4 regions of the Streptomyces sp. NPDC107500 genome follow, and region 4 is predicted to be linked to each of the others. Evidence: riboswitches for the same ligand, from Rfam matches in the RefSeq annotation. Region 4 holds a riboswitch; each other region holds the start of a gene.
What was found. A riboswitch is a leader RNA that binds a small molecule or an ion and turns the genes downstream of it on or off. The one in region 4 is predicted to bind cobalamin.
Positions count from the first base shown of each region.

Region 1: another riboswitch for cobalamin. It lies ahead of ACZ67M_RS05865 (cobalamin biosynthesis protein); the one in region 4 lies ahead of ACZ67M_RS27630 ((2Fe-2S) ferredoxin domain-containing protein).
Region 2: another riboswitch for cobalamin. It lies ahead of ACZ67M_RS12545 (ribonucleoside-diphosphate reductase subunit alpha); the one in region 4 lies ahead of ACZ67M_RS27630 ((2Fe-2S) ferredoxin domain-containing protein).
Region 3: another riboswitch for cobalamin. It lies ahead of metE (5-methyltetrahydropteroyltriglutamate--homocysteine S-methyltransferase); the one in region 4 lies ahead of ACZ67M_RS27630 ((2Fe-2S) ferredoxin domain-containing protein).

Region 1 is NZ_JBVJPF010000001.1:1,317,671-1,321,856, reverse strand. It holds gene ACZ67M_RS05880 (class II aldolase/adducin family protein) at 1-405, opposite strand, end outside; gene ACZ67M_RS05875 (inorganic phosphate transporter) at 630-1,859, shown strand; gene ACZ67M_RS05870 (hypothetical protein) at 1,894-2,115, shown strand; cobalamin riboswitch at 2,252-2,391, shown strand; gene ACZ67M_RS05865 (cobalamin biosynthesis protein) at 2,493-3,458, shown strand; gene ACZ67M_RS05860 (cobyric acid synthase) at 3,455-4,186, shown strand, end outside.
Region 2 is NZ_JBVJPF010000003.1:204,314-208,499, forward strand. It holds gene mctP (monocarboxylate uptake permease MctP) at 1-1,412, shown strand, start outside; gene ACZ67M_RS12540 (GNAT family N-acetyltransferase) at 1,522-2,028, shown strand; cobalamin riboswitch at 2,093-2,236, shown strand; gene ACZ67M_RS12545 (ribonucleoside-diphosphate reductase subunit alpha) at 2,361-4,186, shown strand, end outside.
Region 3 is NZ_JBVJPF010000007.1:453,061-457,246, forward strand. It holds gene ACZ67M_RS28515 (TSUP family transporter) at 1-181, shown strand, start outside; gene ACZ67M_RS28520 (GNAT family N-acetyltransferase) at 229-1,158, opposite strand; gene ACZ67M_RS28525 (hypothetical protein) at 1,330-1,764, shown strand; cobalamin riboswitch at 1,838-2,058, shown strand; gene metE (5-methyltetrahydropteroyltriglutamate--homocysteine S-methyltransferase) at 2,227-4,186, shown strand, end outside.
Region 4 is NZ_JBVJPF010000007.1:247,077-251,262, forward strand. It holds gene ACZ67M_RS27620 (SpoIIE family protein phosphatase) at 1-579, shown strand, start outside; gene ACZ67M_RS27625 ((2Fe-2S)-binding protein) at 590-1,279, opposite strand; gene ACZ67M_RS27630 ((2Fe-2S) ferredoxin domain-containing protein) at 1,304-1,699, opposite strand; cobalamin riboswitch at 1,762-1,886, opposite strand; cobalamin riboswitch at 2,011-2,189, shown strand; gene ACZ67M_RS27635 (ABC transporter substrate-binding protein) at 2,219-3,253, shown strand; gene ACZ67M_RS27640 (FecCD family ABC transporter permease) at 3,250-4,186, shown strand, end outside.

The DNA of each region.
Region 1 (4,186 bases), on a different contig from region 4:
CCGGACGGGGCCGCCGAGGGCGGCGGTCATGTAGTGCACGGGCGGCAGTTCGGGCACCAGCAGCGAGACGGCGGTCGCGTGCACGGCGTGGGTGTGGACGACGGCCCGGGCGGCGTCGTCCGCGCGGTACACGGCGAGGTGCAGGGGCAGTTCGCTGGTGGGGAGGAGGGTGCCGAGCACCTGTCGTCCGTCGAGGGCGACGCCGGTCACGTCACCCGGCGCCAGACGGTCGTACGGCACACCCGAAGGGGTGACGAGGACCGTGTCGCCGACGCGCACCGAGACATTGCCGGAGGTACCGACCACGAGCCCGTCCGCGACCGTGCGCCGGGCCGCCGCGACGAGGTCCGTCCAGGCCCGCTCCTCGTCCGGGCCGGCAGCCCGTCCGACCCGCGAATACGTCACAGTCACCGTCTCCTCACGAGCGCTCCCGCGCCTCTCCGGGCCGGTCGCCGGCCGGTCTGGCGGTGATCCTGCCAGGGGCGTCTCCGGAGAGCACCGGGACGGCCACGCAGAGGGAGGCGGCGACGCCGCTTCCGGTCACCGCGACGCCCTGCCCAGTTCATCTTCCGTTCACCATGGTTACCTACGTTCGTCCAGCCAATGACCTCGAACGATTGCCTGGGTAAATGGAAAGCTTCTCGCTGATCCTCGCGATTGTGGTGGTAACCGCACTCGCGTTTGATTTCACGAACGGTTTCCACGACACCGCGAACGCGATGGCAACGACCATTTCGACCGGTGCGCTCAAGCCCAAGGTGGCGGTGGCGATGTCCGCCGTCCTCAACCTTGTAGGCGCCTTCCTCTCGGTGGAGGTCGCCAACACGATCTCCAAGGGTCTCGTCGACGAGACCGGCATCCGTCCCGAGGTCATCTTCGCCGCCCTGGTCGGCGCGATCCTCTGGAACCTGCTGACCTGGCTGGTCGGCCTCCCGTCCAGTTCCTCGCACGCCCTGATGGGCGGTCTGATCGGTGCCGCGGTCGCCTCGGCCGGCGTCGGCGCCGTCAACGGCGACGCGCTCGTCACCAAGGTGCTGATCCCCGCGATCGCCGCCCCGATCGTCGCCGGTGTCGCGGCGCTGCTGGGCGCGCGGCTGACCTACCGGCTCGGCCGCCGGGCCGACGGCAAGGCCGCCGCCAAGGGCTACCGCGCCGGGCAGATCGCCTCCGCCGGGCTGGTCTCGCTGGCCCACGGCACCAACGACGCCCAGAAGACGATGGGCATCATCACTCTCGCCCTGGTCGCCGGCGGCGCGCTCGCCCCCGACTCCGACCCGCCCCTGTGGGTCATCCTCTCCGCGGGCATCGCCATCGCGCTCGGCACCTACCTCGGCGGCTGGCGCATCATCCGCACCATGGGCAAGGGCCTGACCGACCTCCAGCCGCAGCAGGGCTTCGCCGCCCAGACCAGCGCCGCGACGGTCATCCTGGCCTCCTCCCACCTCGGCTTCTCCCTCTCCACCACGCACTCGGTCTCCGGTGCGGTGATGGGCGCCGGCCTCGGCCGCAAGGGCGGCGTGGTGCGCTGGTCCACGGCCACCCGGATGTTCGTCGCCTGGGGTCTGACGCTGCCGGCCGCGGCCCTGGTCGCCGCGATCGCCGAGTGGGTCTGCCGCATGGGCGACTGGGGCACGGCCTGCGTCGCGGTCTTCCTGGTCGCCTCCAGCGCCGCCATCTGGAAGATCTCCCGGCGCGAGGTCGTCGACCACACCAACGTCGTCGACCCCCACGAGCCCGAGTCGGCCGGTGTGGTCACCACGGCGATGGCCGCCGTCTCCCCGCCCCCGGCGCACCTGGCCGAGGAGCTGCCGGCCGACCCGTCCGAGGCCAGGCCCGCGTCGGCCGCCACCACCGTCTGAGCCCGCGTCCCGGGTACGAAGGAAGCGAACCCCCATGAGCATCGACTGGGCAGCACTGGGCTCCGTCTTCGGCGTCAGCCTCGTGGCCACCGTGGCCCTGGTGGGCCTGTTCACCCTCGGCATCGCCGGCCTCTCCCGCCAGGAGCGGGCCACCGCCGCGGGCGGCTCCGCGGCCCTCGCGGTCACCGGCGCGTACGCGTGCTTCGCGGCCTGCGCGGCGGCGGTGGCGTACGGCATCTATCTGATCGTCGCCTGACCCACGGCACACCCCGGGGCGGAGCGCGGGACGGACTCGGACCGTCGCGCGCCCCGCCCCTTCGTGTACCGGCGCGCACCACCCGTGTGTGGGGCTCGGCACACTCCCCCGCCGCAGGTCAACGCCAGGTTGACGGGTGTTCTCGCGCCGTGGTGGACTTCCGGGGCCACTTACGGCGGCAGGAGAGGAAGCCCGGTGCGATTCCGGCGCGGTCCCGCCACTGTGACCGGGGGTCAGACCCCGGTAGCCAGGAACTCTCACCGCCGGACTCTTCGAACCAGGGCGTGGACACCCTGAGTGAGGACGCGACGCGATGCCCGGCTGCCGATCGACGTTCAGTACCAGGTGCTCTCCTGCCCGTGTGACCGGCTGAACCCGTGCGTGCCGGACGCGTCTTCGCGTACGGCGCCGCCGCCGGGCTGCTCGGTGACCTCCTCCTCGGCGACCCGCGCCGCGGACATCCGGTCGCCGCGTTCGGCCGCGCCGCCGGTGCCGTGGAACGGGTGCTGTGGCGTGACCACCGGGGCTGGGGCGCGCTGCACACCCTGGTGTGCGCCGGTGGCGCCACCGCCCTGGGCTCGGCCGCCGCGCACGCCGTACGCCGCTCCCCCGCCGCCTCGGTCGCGCTGACCGGCGCGGCCACCTGGGCCGTGGTCGGCGGTACGTCGCTGGTGCGCGAGGCGCTCGCCATCGGCCGGGCCCTGGAGGCCGGGGACGTCGAGGCGGCCCGGGCGCGGCTGCCGCACCTGTGCGGGCGGGACCCGCAGTCGCTGGACGCCGACGGGATCGCGCGGGCGGTCGTGGAGTCGGTCGCCGAGAACACCTCGGACGCCGTGGTGGGTGCCCTGGTGTGGGGTGCCGCCGGCGGAGTGCCGGGGCTGCTCGGCTTCCGGGCGGTGAACACCCTGGACGCCATGGTCGGCCACAAGTCGCCCCGCTACCGGCGGTACGGCTGGGCCTCGGCCCGCCTCGACGACCTCGCGGGCTGGCCGGGCGCCCGCCTGACCGCCCTGCTGGCCATAGTGGCCGGCGGCGATCCGCGGGGCGCCGTACGGGCCTGGCGCGCGGACGCCGGACTCCACCCGAGCCCCAACGCCGGTCCCGTGGAGGCGTCTTTCGCGGGCGCCCTCGGAGTGCGGCTCGGCGGGACGCTCTCCTACGGCGGGCGGGTCGAGCACCGGCCCGTGCTCAACGGGGCGTCGGGGCGCGCCGTCCGGGCCGGTTCCGGCGACATCGAACGGGCCGCACGGCTCTCCCGGCGCGTGGGAGGGCTGGCGCTCGTCGCGTGCGTGGGCGCCCGGCTGCTGGTGCGCGGGGCCGTCAGGAAGGGACGTACGTCATGAACGGTGGACTCCTCGTCGCCGGCACCACCTCCGACGCCGGCAAGAGCGTCGTCACGGCCGGGATCTGCCGCTGGCTGGTGCGCCAGGGCGTGAAGGTCGCGCCCTTCAAGGCGCAGAACATGTCGCTCAACTCCTTCGTGACGCGCGAGGGGGCGGAGATCGGGCGGGCCCAGGCCATGCAGGCCCAGGCCTGCCGGGTGGAGCCGACCGCGCTGATGAACCCGGTGCTGCTCAAGCCCGGCGGCGAGCGCAGCAGCCAGGTGGTGCTGCTCGGCAGGCCCGTCGGCGAGATGACCGCCCGCGGCTACCACGGCGGGCGGCAGGAGCGGCTGCTCGGCACGGTGCTCGACTCGCTGGCCGAGCTGCGCGGCACCTACGACGCGGTGATCTGTGAGGGCGCGGGCAGCCCGGCCGAGATCAACCTGCGCCGCACCGACATCGTGAACATGGGGATCGCGCGGGGCGCCGGGCTGCCCGTGCTGATCGTCGGCGACATCGACCGCGGGGGCGTCTTCGCCTCCTTCTTCGGCACGGTGGCGCTGCTCTCGCCCGAGGACCAGGCGCTGGTCGCCGGGTTCCTCGTCAACAAGTTCCGCGGCGACGTGTCGCTCCTGGAGCCCGGCCTCGACATGCTGCACGGCCTGACCGGGCGGCGGACGTACGGGGTGCTGCCCTTCCGGCACGGGCTCGGCATCGACGAGGAGGACGGTCTGCGGGTCTCGCTGCGC
Region 2 (4,186 bases), on a different contig from region 4:
CCTTCGTGGCCGTCCCGGCGGCGATCTACGCGGCGGGCGCGGCCGGCTTCTTCGCGGTGCCGTACACGATCCTCGTTTACCCGCTGATCTTCACCTTCCTGCCGCGCCTGTGGTCGGTCTCGCACAAGCACGGTTACGTGACGACCTCGGACTTCGTGCGCGGACGGTTCGGCTCGAAGGGGCTGTCGCTGGCGGTCGCCGTCACCGGCATCCTCGCGACGATGCCGTACATCGCGCTCCAGCTGGTCGGCATCCAGGCCGTGCTCGACGTGATGGGCGTCGGCGGCGGCGAGGACACCAACTGGTTCATCAAGGACCTGCCGCTGCTGATCGCGTTCGGCGTGCTGGCGGCGTACACCTACTCGTCGGGGCTGCGCGCGCCCGCGCTGATCGCGTTCGTCAAGGACACGCTGATCTACATCGTGATCGCGGTGGCGATCATCTACATCCCGATCAAGCTGGGCGGCTTCGACGACATCTTCGCCGCGGCGAACGACAAGTTCACCGCGTCGGGCAACGGCGGCCTGGTGCCCAACCACGGCGGGCAGTGGACGTACGCCACGCTGGCGCTCGGCTCGGCCCTGGCGCTCTTCATGTACCCGCACTCGATCACCGCGACGCTGTCCTCGCGCAGCCGTGAGGTGATCCGGCGCAACACCACGATCCTGCCGCTGTACTCGCTGATGCTGGGTCTGCTCGCGCTGCTGGGCTTCATGGCGATCGCGGCGGGCGTCAAGGTGGAGAACGGGCAGCTGGCGATCCCGCAGCTGTTCGAGAACATGTTCCCGGACTGGTTCGCGGGCGTGGCCTTCGCGGCCATCGGCATCGGCGCGCTGGTGCCGGCGGCGATCATGTCGATCGCGGCGGCGAACCTCTTCACCCGCAACATCTACAAGGACTTCATCAAGCCGGACGCCACCCCGGCCCAGGAGACCAAGGTCTCCAAGCTGGTGTCGTTGCTGGTGAAGGTGGGCGCGCTGGTCTTCGTCCTCGGCATGGACAAGACGGTCGCGATCAACTTCCAGCTGCTCGGCGGCATCTGGATCCTCCAGACCTTCCCTGCCCTGGTGGGCGGCCTGTTCACCCGCTGGTTCCACCGCTGGGCGCTGCTCGGCGGCTGGGCGGTCGGCATGGTCTACGGCACGGTCGCCGCGTACGGTGTGGCCTCGCCGACGCAGAAGCACTTCGGCGGCTCCTCCGACGAGATCCCCGGCATCGGCGAGATCGGCTACATCGGTCTCACCGCCTTCGTGCTGAACATCCTGGTCACCGTGGTCCTGACCTTCGTCCTGCGGGCGGTCAAGGCGCCCGACGGCGTCGACGAGACCAAGCCGAGCGACTACACGGCGGACGCGGGCGACCCGGGCGTCGAGGTCGAACTGCCGCCGGCCACGGCGGGCACCTCGCACTAGGTCCTTCGTAGAGGCCTTCCCAGAGGTCCTGGTGAAGGTCTTCTTCCTCAGCGGGCCGCCGGAGAAATCCGGCGGCCCGCTGTCGTACCCGTCGGGCACACTCGGGGACATGGACTTCGTGATCCGGCGGGCGACGGCCGAGGAGTACGACACCCTCGGCGAGATCACCGCACAGGCCTACCTGCGCGACGGCCTCCTCGACTTCGGCGGGGACGACGCCTACCTCCACGAGCTGCGCGCCGTGGCCAAGCGGGCGGCCGCCGCCGAGGTGCTGGTCGCCGCGGCCGACGGCGGGGTACTCGGCGGCGTCACCTTCGTGCCCAGCGGCGGCCCGATGGCGGACATCGCCCGGCCCGGCGAGGCCGAGATACGCATGCTCGCCGTCGCCCGCGAGGCGCGCGGACGCGGCGCCGGCGAGGCACTGGTGCGGGCCTGCGTCGACCGCGCCCGGTCCGTGCCGGGCTGCGCGCGGGTCGTGCTGTCCACCCAGCGCACCATGCACAGCGCCCACCGCATCTACGCGCGCCTGGGTTTCACGCGTTCCCCGGACCGCGACTGGAACCCCCTGCCGGAGCTGGACGACCTCACTCTGCTCGCCTACGAACTGACGCTCTGACACCGCTCCGACACGCTCACGGACACAACATCTGGGGGTGCTGGCGGAGCCCGGCACAAGATGTATGCTCGTGCTCGCTGTCGCCGCAGGGGAATCCGGTGCGAATCCGGAACTGTCCCGCAACGGTGTACATGCGTGCATCCGTACGCCCCCGGGCGTCCGTGCCCGCGTGTCCAGTCCGAGGACCTGCCGACGGTGCGCCCGGCCTCCCGGCCCGGGTGCCATGACGTCCGGGCCTCGTGGAGTGGGCCGGTGGACGCGACGCCGCGTGCGCTCGTGTGCTGCCTCCTGCCCTCCGCCAGGCCCCGTGCCGAGCGAGGGAGTGCCCCCACGTGACCATCGCGCCAGCCGATCCGGCCGCAGCGACCCCGGTGACGACTTCAGCGATGCCGGTGACCGAGGAGTCCGACGGACCCGGTGCCGCCCTGCTGCGGACCCTGACCGAGCTGACCGCCGACCTCCCCGACGCCGACCCCGGCCGGGTCGCCGCCGCCGCGCTGCGCGGCCGGTCCGCCCACGCGGACGAGGCCGAGCTGCGCGAGCTGGCCACGGAGGCGGCGGCCGGTCTCATCTCCGAGGACCCGGTCTACTCCCGCCTCGCCGCCCGGCTGCTGACCATCTCCATCCGCGCGGAGGCCGCCTCCCAGGGCGTCACGTCCTTCACCGAGTCGGTCGCCACCGGCCACCGCGAGGGCCTGATCGCCGACCGCACCGCCGAGTTCGTGCGGCAGCACGCGGACCGGCTGGACGCGACGATCGACCGGGCCGCCGACGACCGCTTCGGCTACTTCGGACTGCGCACCCTGCACAGCCGCTACCTGCTGCGGCACCCGATCACCCGCAAGGTCGTCGAGACGCCCCAGCACTTCATGCTGCGGGTCGCCGCCGGCCTCGCCGAGGACGACACCTCACGCTCCGTGGACGAGGTCACCGCGCTCTACGGCCTGATGAGCCGCCTCGACTACCTGCCCTCCTCCCCCACCCTGTTCAACTCGGGCACCCGGCACGCCCAGATGTCGTCCTGCTACCTCCTGGACTCCCCCAAGGACGAGCTGGACTCCCTCTACGACCGCCTCCACCAGGTCGCCCGGCTCTCCAAGCACGCCGGCGGCATCGGCATCGCCTACTCCCGCGTCCGCTCCCGCGGCTCCCTGATCCGCGGCACCAACGGGCACTCCAACGGCATCGTCCCGTTCCTGAAGACGCTGGACGCCTCGGTGGCGGCCGTGAACCAGGGCGGCCGGCGCAAGGGCGCGGCGGCGGTCTACCTGGAGACCTGGCACGCGGACATCGAGGAGTTCCTGGAGCTGCGGGACAACACCGGCGAGGACGCCCGACGCACCCACAACCTGAACCTGGCGCACTGGATCCCGGACGAGTTCATGCGCCGCGTGGACGCCGACGGCCAGTGGTCGCTGTTCTCGCCCGCCGACGTGCCCGAGCTGACCGACCTGTACGGCGCGGAGTTCGACGCCGCCTACCGCGCCGCCGAGGCAGCCGGGCTCGCCCGCAGGACCCTGCCCGCCCGCGAGCTGTACGGCCGCATGATGCGCACCCTCGCGCAGACCGGCAACGGCTGGATGACCTTCAAGGACACCGCCAACCGCACCGCCAACCAGACGGCCGAGCCGGGCAACGTCATCCACTCCTCCAACCTCTGCACGGAGATCCTGGAGGTCACGGACGACGGCGAGACCGCGGTCTGCAACCTGGGCTCGGTCAACCTCGGCGCCTTCGTCGACGTGGCGAAGGGCGACATCGACTGGGAGCGGCTGGACGCCACCGTCCGCACCGCCGTCACCTTCCTGGACCGGGTCGTCGACATCAACTTCTACCCGACCGAGCAGGCGGGCCGCTCCAACTCCCGCTGGCGCCCGGTGGGCCTGGGCGCGATGGGCCTCCAGGACGTCTTCTTCCAGCTGCGCCTGCCCTTCGACTCGCCCGAGGCGAAGGCCCTCTCCACCCGCGTCGCCGAGCGGATCATGCTCGCCGCGTACGAGACGTCCACCGACCTCGCCGAGCGCAACGGCCCGCTGCCGGCCTGGGAGAAGACCCGTACCGCGCGGGGCGTGCTGCACCCCGACCACTACGGCGTCGAGACCACCTGGCCGGAGCGCTGGGCGGCGCTGCGCGAGCGCATGGCCACCACCGGCCTGCG
Region 3 (4,186 bases), 210 kb from region 4:
GGCCGGCGCCCACGCCCACTTGGTGGGTCTCGTCGACCTCCGTGCCGCCGCCGGACTGCTCCTGGGCGCCCTGCCGGTGATCGCGGTGCTGCGGCGCCGCCCGCCCCGCATCCCGGACCGCGCCCACGCGTGGACGTACGTGGCGCTGCTCGGCGCGGTGACGGTCGCGATGGTTGTCTGACGCGCCGGGCCGACGCCGCGGACCGCCGCCCGGTGCCGCACCGGGCGTCAGCCGATGACTGCCTCCCAGGTGTCGACCGCGAAGTGGACGGTCATGCCGTTGCGGCCGTAGAGGCGCGGAGCGCCGGTGGCGTTGGCCGTGTCGACCCCGAGCCCCACCGTGTCCCGGCCCCGCGCGGCGAAGTGCGCGAAGGCGTGCCGCAGGAGGAATCCGCCCAGGCCCCTCCCCCGTGCCGCGTCCAGCACGCCGAGGGCGCGGATCCAGCCCATGGCCTCGCGGTCGTCCCGGGCCAGCAGGAAACCGGCGTCCCCCAGGTCGTCGGTGGCGGCGATCCACACCAGGGACCAGTCGAGCCCCTCGGCGTCGATGTCGCTGAGCCAGAGCCGGTACGGACGCGGCTGGAAGTCGAAGTGGGAGGCGAACGCCTGCTGGTACAGCTCGTGCACCCGGACACGGTCCGCCTCCGTCGCGCAGGCGCGCACGGCCACCCCGGCCGGGGCCCGCGGCGGCAGGTCGGCCGCCGGGTCCACCGCCCGGCGCAGGACGTGGTGGGACCGGACGACCCGCCAGCCCCGTTCCGCGAGGAGCGCCGTGTCGGTCGTGGGCCGGGCGTTGAGGTGCAGGTGGACGACGGCCCGAGCGGCCCCGTTGGCCCGTGCCTTGGCGAGGGCGCGGTCCTCCATGGCGGCCAGCAGCCGCAGGCCGGTGCCCTGGTGGTCGGGGAGCACGTAGTGGTCGATGTCCACGCGCTCGCCGCCGGACTCGTCCCACAGCAGCCCGTAGGCCACCAGCCGGCCGCCGTCGAAGGCGAGCCACGAGTCGCGGGTCAGATCCGTCTCGGGATGCTTCAGGTCGGCCTCGACGGTGTGCTGGTCGGTCTCGGGGCGGCCGATCTCGATCCGGTCGATCTCGTTGAGGAGCTGGGTGATGGCGGGCGCGTCGGCAAGGGTGGCCGGCCGCAGGTCGGCGGTGGACATGAGAGCAGAATCGGGGGCACCGGCGGGCACCCGCAACGGAATTTCCGCCCCGCCACGCGGCTCGGGCCCCGCCCGGGCGCGGACCGGCGCGATTGGTGGACGTAGGTCCGCGAACCGCGGGCATACGGGGGTCCTGAGGACCTTCTCCGTCGCCGACCACGGGAGTCTCCTGTGACACCGAGCCTGCGCACCGCACGCGGGTGCCGTGCCGCCGCCGTTCTCCTGCTCGCCGCCGCCTGGTACGGGGGCAGCCACCACCCCTGGCTCGCCCTGCCCGGTCTCTACGCCGCGGCGGTCATGGCCTGGTGCGCGGCCCGGGAGGGAGCCGAGCACCGGCGGCGGACGGTCCTGGCGCGCCGGGCCGAACTCCTGGCCCGCCCGCCTCACCGGCAGCCGGTCCCTCTCGCCCCCTGCTGCGCCTTCTGGCGGCACTCCGACGGCGCCGTGCACGGCCAGGAGTGCACCCGTCCCGCCGCCGCCCGGGTCGCCGTGGGCGGCGACTGCTGCGAGGTGTGGTGGACCTCGCTGGGCTCGGCGCACGACACGGCCTGCCCGCGGCACGCCGACGCGCCGGGGCAGGACCGGAGCACCTGGGCCCAGCAGTAGTCCGCCGACGGCGTGTCCCGTCGCACCGTCCGCATGCCGGACGCGTCCGGACGATTCCGGGGTGGTCCCCGGTAGGGTGAACGGTGCAGCTGGTTCGCCCCGTCCGCCAGGCGGGGTGTCGTAAGAGGGAACCCGGTGGGAATCCGGGACTGCCCCGCAGCGGTGAGCGGGAACGACCGCCGTCATACGCACTGGGTCCGACGTACCGGGCCCGGGAAGCGACGGCCAGTAGGTGTCCTCCGGACGGAGGGCGTGCCCGCGAGTCCGAAGACCTGCCAACTGCCCGCGTGCGGACCGTTCCGCGCGCGGACATCCCGGTGACCTCGAGGGCGGGTCGGCGTGCACCAGACGGAACGGCCGTGCCTTTGCCGCGCGGGGTCGTCACCGTCCGGCCGGCCACGACCTTCGCGCTCTCGTTCCGTCCCCGGGATCTCAGGGACTCATCTCGCGAAGGAGATCTCCGTGACAGCGAAGTCCGCAGCCGCGGCAGCACGGGCCACCGTGTACGGCTACCCCCGCCAGGGTCAGAACCGTGAACTGAAGAAGGCCATCGAGGGCTACTGGAAGGGCCGCGTCAACGCCGACGCCCTCCACGCCACCGCCGCCGAACTCCGGCGCGACAACCGGCGGCAGCTCGCCGACGCCGGCATCCACGAGGTGCCCACCGGTGACTTCTCGTACTACGACCACGTCCTCGACACCACGGTCATGGTCGGCGCGATCCCCGAACGGCACCGCGCCGCCGTCGCCGCCGACGCGACGGACGGCTACTTCGCGATGGCCCGCGGCACCCAGGACGTGGCGCCGCTGGAGATGACCAAGTGGTTCGACACGAACTACCACTACCTCGTCCCCGAACTCGGTCCCGGCACCGTCTTCACGGCCGACTCCACCAAGCAGGTCGCCGAGCTGAAGGAGGCTCTCGCCGAGGGCCTCACCGCCCGTCCGGTCCTGGTCGGCCCCGTCACGTACCTGCTGCTCGCCAAGCCCGCTCCCGGCGTGCCCGCGGACTTCGAGCCGCTCACGCTCCTGGACCGGCTGCTTCCCGTGTACGCCGAGGTCCTCGCCGACCTGCGTGCGGCCGGCGCCGAATGGGTCCAGCTCGACGAACCCGCCCTGGTGCAGGACCGCACCCCGGCCGAGCTGAACGCGGCGGAGCGCGCCTACCGTGATCTCGGCGCCCTGTCCGACCGTCCGAAGCTGCTGGTCGCCTCGTACTTCGACCGGCTCGGCGACGCCCTGCCGATGCTGGCCAAGGCACCGGTGGACGGGCTGGCGCTGGACTTCACCGAGGCCGCCGCCGCCAACCTCGACGCGCTCGCCGCCGTCGGTGGACTGCCCGGCAAGCGCCTGGTCGCCGGTGTGGTCAACGGCCGCAACATCTGGATCAACGATCTGCAGAAGTCCCTGACCACACTCGGCACCCTTCTCGGGCTCGCCGACCGTGTCGACGTCTCCGCCTCCTGCTCCCTGCTGCACGTCCCGCTGGACGCGTCCCTCGAGCGGGACATCGACCCGCAGATCCTGCGCTGGCTCGCGTTCGCCCGGCAGAAGACCTCCGAGATCGCCACGCTCGCCAGGGGCCTCGCCCAGGGCACCGACAGCATCACCGGCGAACTCGCCGCCAACCGTGCCGACCTCGCCTCCCGGGCCACCTCACCCATCACCCGCGACCCTGCCGTCCGCTCCCGTGCGGAGGCCGTGACCAGCGCCGACACCCGCCGTTCCCAGCCGTACGCCGAACGGGCCGCGGCGCAGCGCGCCCACCTCGGGCTGCCCCTGCTGCCGACCACCACCATCGGCTCGTTCCCGCAGACCACCGAGCTGCGCACCGCGCGCGCCGACCTGCGCGCCGGGCGCCTGGACGCGGCCGGTTACGAGGAGCGCATCCGGTCGGAGATCCAGGAGGTCATCTCCTTCCAGGAGAAGACCGGTATCGACGTCCTGGTGCACGGCGAGCCCGAGCGCAACGACATGGTCCAGTACTTCGCCGAGCAGCTGACCGGCTACCTCGCCACCCAGCACGGCTGGGTCCAGTCGTACGGCACCCGCTACGTCCGTCCGCCGGTCCTGGCCGGTGACATCTCCCGCCCGCAGCCGATGACGGTGCGCTGGACGAACTACGCCCAGTCCCTGAGCGATCGCCCGGTCAAGGGCATGCTCACCGGGCCCGTCACCATGCTCGCCTGGTCCTTCGTCCGCGACGACCAGCCGCTCGGCGACACCGCCCGCCAGGTCGCCCTCGCCCTGCGCGACGAGGTGAACGACCTCCAGGCCGCCGGCACCTCGGTCATCCAGGTGGACGAGCCCGCGCTGCGCGAGACCCTGCCCCTGAGGGCCGCCGACCACGCCGCCTATCTGGCGTGGGCGACCGAGGCGTTCCGGCTCAGCACGAGCGGGGTGCGTCCGGACACCCAGATCC
Region 4 (4,186 bases):
TTCACCAACGGGCTGGTGACGGGCCGGGGCCGGGACATCGAGGCGGGCCTCGACCAGCTCCGCGGGCGGCTCGCCGGTGCGGACCGGACGCCGGACGAGACCTGTGCCGTGCTGCTGGACGCGCTGCTCCCCGACCGCCCCGACGACGACATCGTCCTCCTGGTGGCCCGGACCCGGGCCTTCCCCGCCGACCGGGTCGCCGAGTGGCACGTGCCGCGCGACCCCGCGGCCGTCGCCGGCGTCCGGGCCGACGCGACGCGCCGGCTCGCCGAGTGGGGCCTCGAGGAGACGGCGTTCACCACCGAGCTGATCCTCAGCGAGCTGGTCACCAACGCCATCCGGCACGCGGCCGAACCGGTGCGCGTCCGGCTGCTGTTGGACCGCAGCCTGATCTGCGAGGTCTCCGACGGCAGCAGCACGGCACCCCACCTGCGCATGGCCGCCACCACCGACGAGGGAGGCCGCGGCCTGTTCCTCGTCGCCCAGTGCGCCACGCGCTGGGGCACCCGGTACCACGCGCAGGGCAAGGTCATCTGGACCGAACAGTCCCTGAACGCCCTCGACCCGGACGGCCCCTGACCGCCCCCCCTCAGTCCGCCAGGCAGCAGTCGCCGCACTTCGAGCCGTTCGGCGCGCGGTAGTAGAGACAGCAACTACGGCGCCGGAACGTGAGATCCGGTCCGGTGATCTCTCCAGTGCCCACGAGCCGTCCGGTGTTCAGCAGCTCCGTGGTGAGGCCGGTGAGCGGCTCGCGCAGCGCGGGGTGCGCCGCCAGCAGCGCGCGGGCCGCCTCGACGAGCGCCGAGGCGGCGTTGCCGTCCAGCAGCCGTGGCGCGACCTTGACGCGGAGCCCTTCGGCCAGCGCTTCCAGGTGGGCCGTCACCTGCCGGTACACCGCGAGGGCGGCGGACGGACGTGCCGTCCTGCCGCGCAGGCCGGCGGGACGGGGCATGCGCAGGGCCGGGCCGTCGTCGGCCCGCTCCAGCCGGCTCAGGTCGAGGACGATGCCGTGCAGGAGTACGCAGGCCAGGGCGGGCGACCAGAGGCGTGCCGCGTGACCCAGGTGGGCGATGGACACGCCAATCCGCGCTTCGGGCGCCCGGTGGCGGTGCGCGACGGCCTCGGCGAGGTCGGTGAAACCCCGCGCGTAGGAGTGGCCGACCGGATGCCAGCCCGCATCCGCACCGCCGACGCGCAGGACGAAGAAGCCCCCGAGGGCGGCCACGTCGTGCAGGGCGGCGGTGACATCGGCGGGTGAGGCCTGAACGTTTCGGGACACCGGTCGCTCCTCGTGAGCGCCGAGTCAGGCGGCCGGGCCGCGGCGCGGGGGCGTGATGGCGTACAGGTCGAGGATGTCGGGCCGCGGTGCGACACCGGGGCCGCCGGCGCGGACCCAGTCGGCGATGTCCTCGGTGGCGTCGGGGTCGTTGACCAGTCCCAGCCAGACCGGACGGGCGCCGGCGGCGCGGCCCGCCGCGGAGGGCTGGACGACGATCACGTTGGCCTGTTCGCACACGTCGAGGCAGTCCGACACCCGCACGGGCACCAGGGCCCGCAGACGCGCCGTCTGCGCCGCGTGATCGACGCCGATGATCTTGGGGGTGCCGCAGCAGCAGTCCCGGCAGACGACGACGCGGGCGGGCGTCGGGTCCGCGGGTGCGCCGGGCGTCGCTCCGGCCGGGCCGGTGTGGGCGGGCATACGGCATCGTCCCTCTCCCCGGGGAGATCCGCCCCGGTGGTCCGTCGAGGAGGCGACCGCGTGAGTCTCCTGGCTCTCGGGTCGTCGCTCGCCCCACCCCTTCCCACCCGGTACGGGCAGTGGTCGTGTGGGGGCTCGCTCGCCGATCACAGTGGCGGGACCGCGCCGGATTCACACCGGCTTCCTCGGGCCGCCGTCGCCCAATTGCTCCGGGCATCCTCGCATCCCGGCCCCGGAGCTGTCAGCGGGGCCCCGCTCCGCGCACGGGCACCGCGTGCCCGCTGAACACCCGCGCTTTGCGCCCTGCCCAAAGGAACGTAATATCGCCAGGTCATAGCCGCGACGGGAGACAGGAAGCCGGTGCGAATCCGGCACGGTCCCGCCACTGTGACCGGGCGTCACGCCCTCGACCTGCCCCGCGCCCACCGGCCGGGCAGCCGGGGGCCGAAGGCCCGGGAGTCAGGACACTGACCTGTCGCGGGCCCGATCCGAGGAGCGCGGACTCCCCAGGAGGCTTACGTGTCAGCCCTGTTCTCCCCTGCCCGACGCCGCCGGAGCCTGCGCGGCACGGCCGCGGCGCTCGCCCTGTCGGCGGCCCTGGTGACCGCCGGATGCGGCTCGTCCGGCGGCGCCGACGACTCCGGCCACGACGGTTCGGCATCGGCGTCGTCCCCCGCGGGATTCCCCGTCACCATCGACAACTGCGGTGTGAGGACGACGTACGACAAGCCGCCGTCCCGGGTGGTCACCATCCATCAGCACCCCGCGGAGCTGATGCTCGCGCTCGGTCTGAAGGACCGCATGGCCGGCACCGCCTTCCCCGACTCGGCCGTCCTGCCGGAGCTGCGGAAGGACTACGAGGCGATACCCGAACTCGCCGAGCGGGAACCGTCGTTCGAGAAGATCCTCGACACCGAGCCCGACTTGGTCTACGGCGGCTACGGCAGCGCCTTCGCCGAGAACGAGGGCCGCTCCCGCAAGGCCTTCGCCGACGCGGGCATCGACACCTACCTCAACCGCGAGTACTGCGGCAAGCAGAGGGTGACGATGAAGGACACCTACGCCGAGATCCGTACCGTCGCGAGCATCTTCGGCGTCCCCGACCGGGCCGACAAGCTGATCGCGGACCTGAAGAGCCGCGTCGCCAAGGCGTCCGCCGCGGTGAAGGGCGAACCGGAGGTGCCGGTCTTCGTCTACGACAGCGGCGACAAGAGCGCCTTCACCGCGGGCGGCAAGGGCCTGGGCACCGACCTGATCCGGCTGGCCGGCGGCAAGAACGTCTTCGGCGACCTCGACGAGGTGTTCGGCGACGTCTCCTGGGAACAGGTCGTCGAGCGCAGGCCCGAGGTCATCGCGATCTACGACTACGCCGGAGCCGGCAGCGTCGAGCAGAAGAAGAAGTTCCTGCTCTCCCAGCCGGCCCTCGCCGACGTCCCCGCCGTCAGGAACAAGCGGTTCGTCGTCCTGCCGCTGACCGCGACCCTGGTCGGCATCCGGTCGGCGTACGCGGTCGGTGACCTCGCCCGCGGACTGCACCGCGAGAGCTTCCGGTGACGGGCACCGCCACCAAGGCGGTAGCCGAACCGGATCCCTCGGCCGCCCGGTCGCGCCGGGCGGGGCGTACGACGATGGCGGGGACGTCACTCGCGCTGGCGGCCCTGCTGTTGGCGTCCGTGACGGCCGGACTGGCCATCGGCTCGGTCCAGGTGCCACCCGGCCAGGTGTGGGGAATCGTGACGCACGCCCTGGGCGCCGACTTCACCCACCCGGACTGGTCCCGCGCGCGGGAGACCATCGTCCTCGACGTACGGGCGCCGCGCGTCCTGCTGGGAGCGGTGACCGGTGCGGGTCTCGCGATGGTGGGCACCGCCCTTCAGGCGCTGGTCCGCAACCCGCTCGCCGAGCCGTACCTGCTCGGCGTCTCCTCCGGCGCCTCCCTCGGCGCGGTCTCGGTCATCGTCTTCGGCGTCGGCTTCCTCGGCCCCCTGTCGCTGTCCGCCGCCGCGTTCGCCGGCGCCCTCGGCGCACTGGTGCTCGTGTACGCCACCGCCCGCACCGGCGGGCGCATCACCTCGACGCGCCTGGTCCTGTCCGGGGTGGCGGTCGCGGCGGTGCTCACGGCCGTCCTCGACCTGCTGCTGCTCACCACCGACCGCGGCAACGAGGCCCGGGCGGTGCTCGCCTGGACCCTGGGCGGTCTCGGCGGCGTCACCTGGCAGACCCTGTGGTTGCCGGGACTGGCGGTGCTGCTGGGCATCGGCGTGCTCCTGGTGCAGGCCCGCAACCTCAACCTGCTGCTGGCCGGTGAGGAGGCGGCGACGACGATGGGCCTGGACGTCGCCCGCTTCCGGGCCCGCATGTTCGTGCTGCTGTCCCTGGTCACCGGCGTACTCGTCGCGGCGTCCGGCCCGATCGGCTTCGTCGGCCTGATCCTCCCGCACGTGGTACGGCTGTTCGTCGGCGGCGACCACCGCAGGGTGCTGCCCA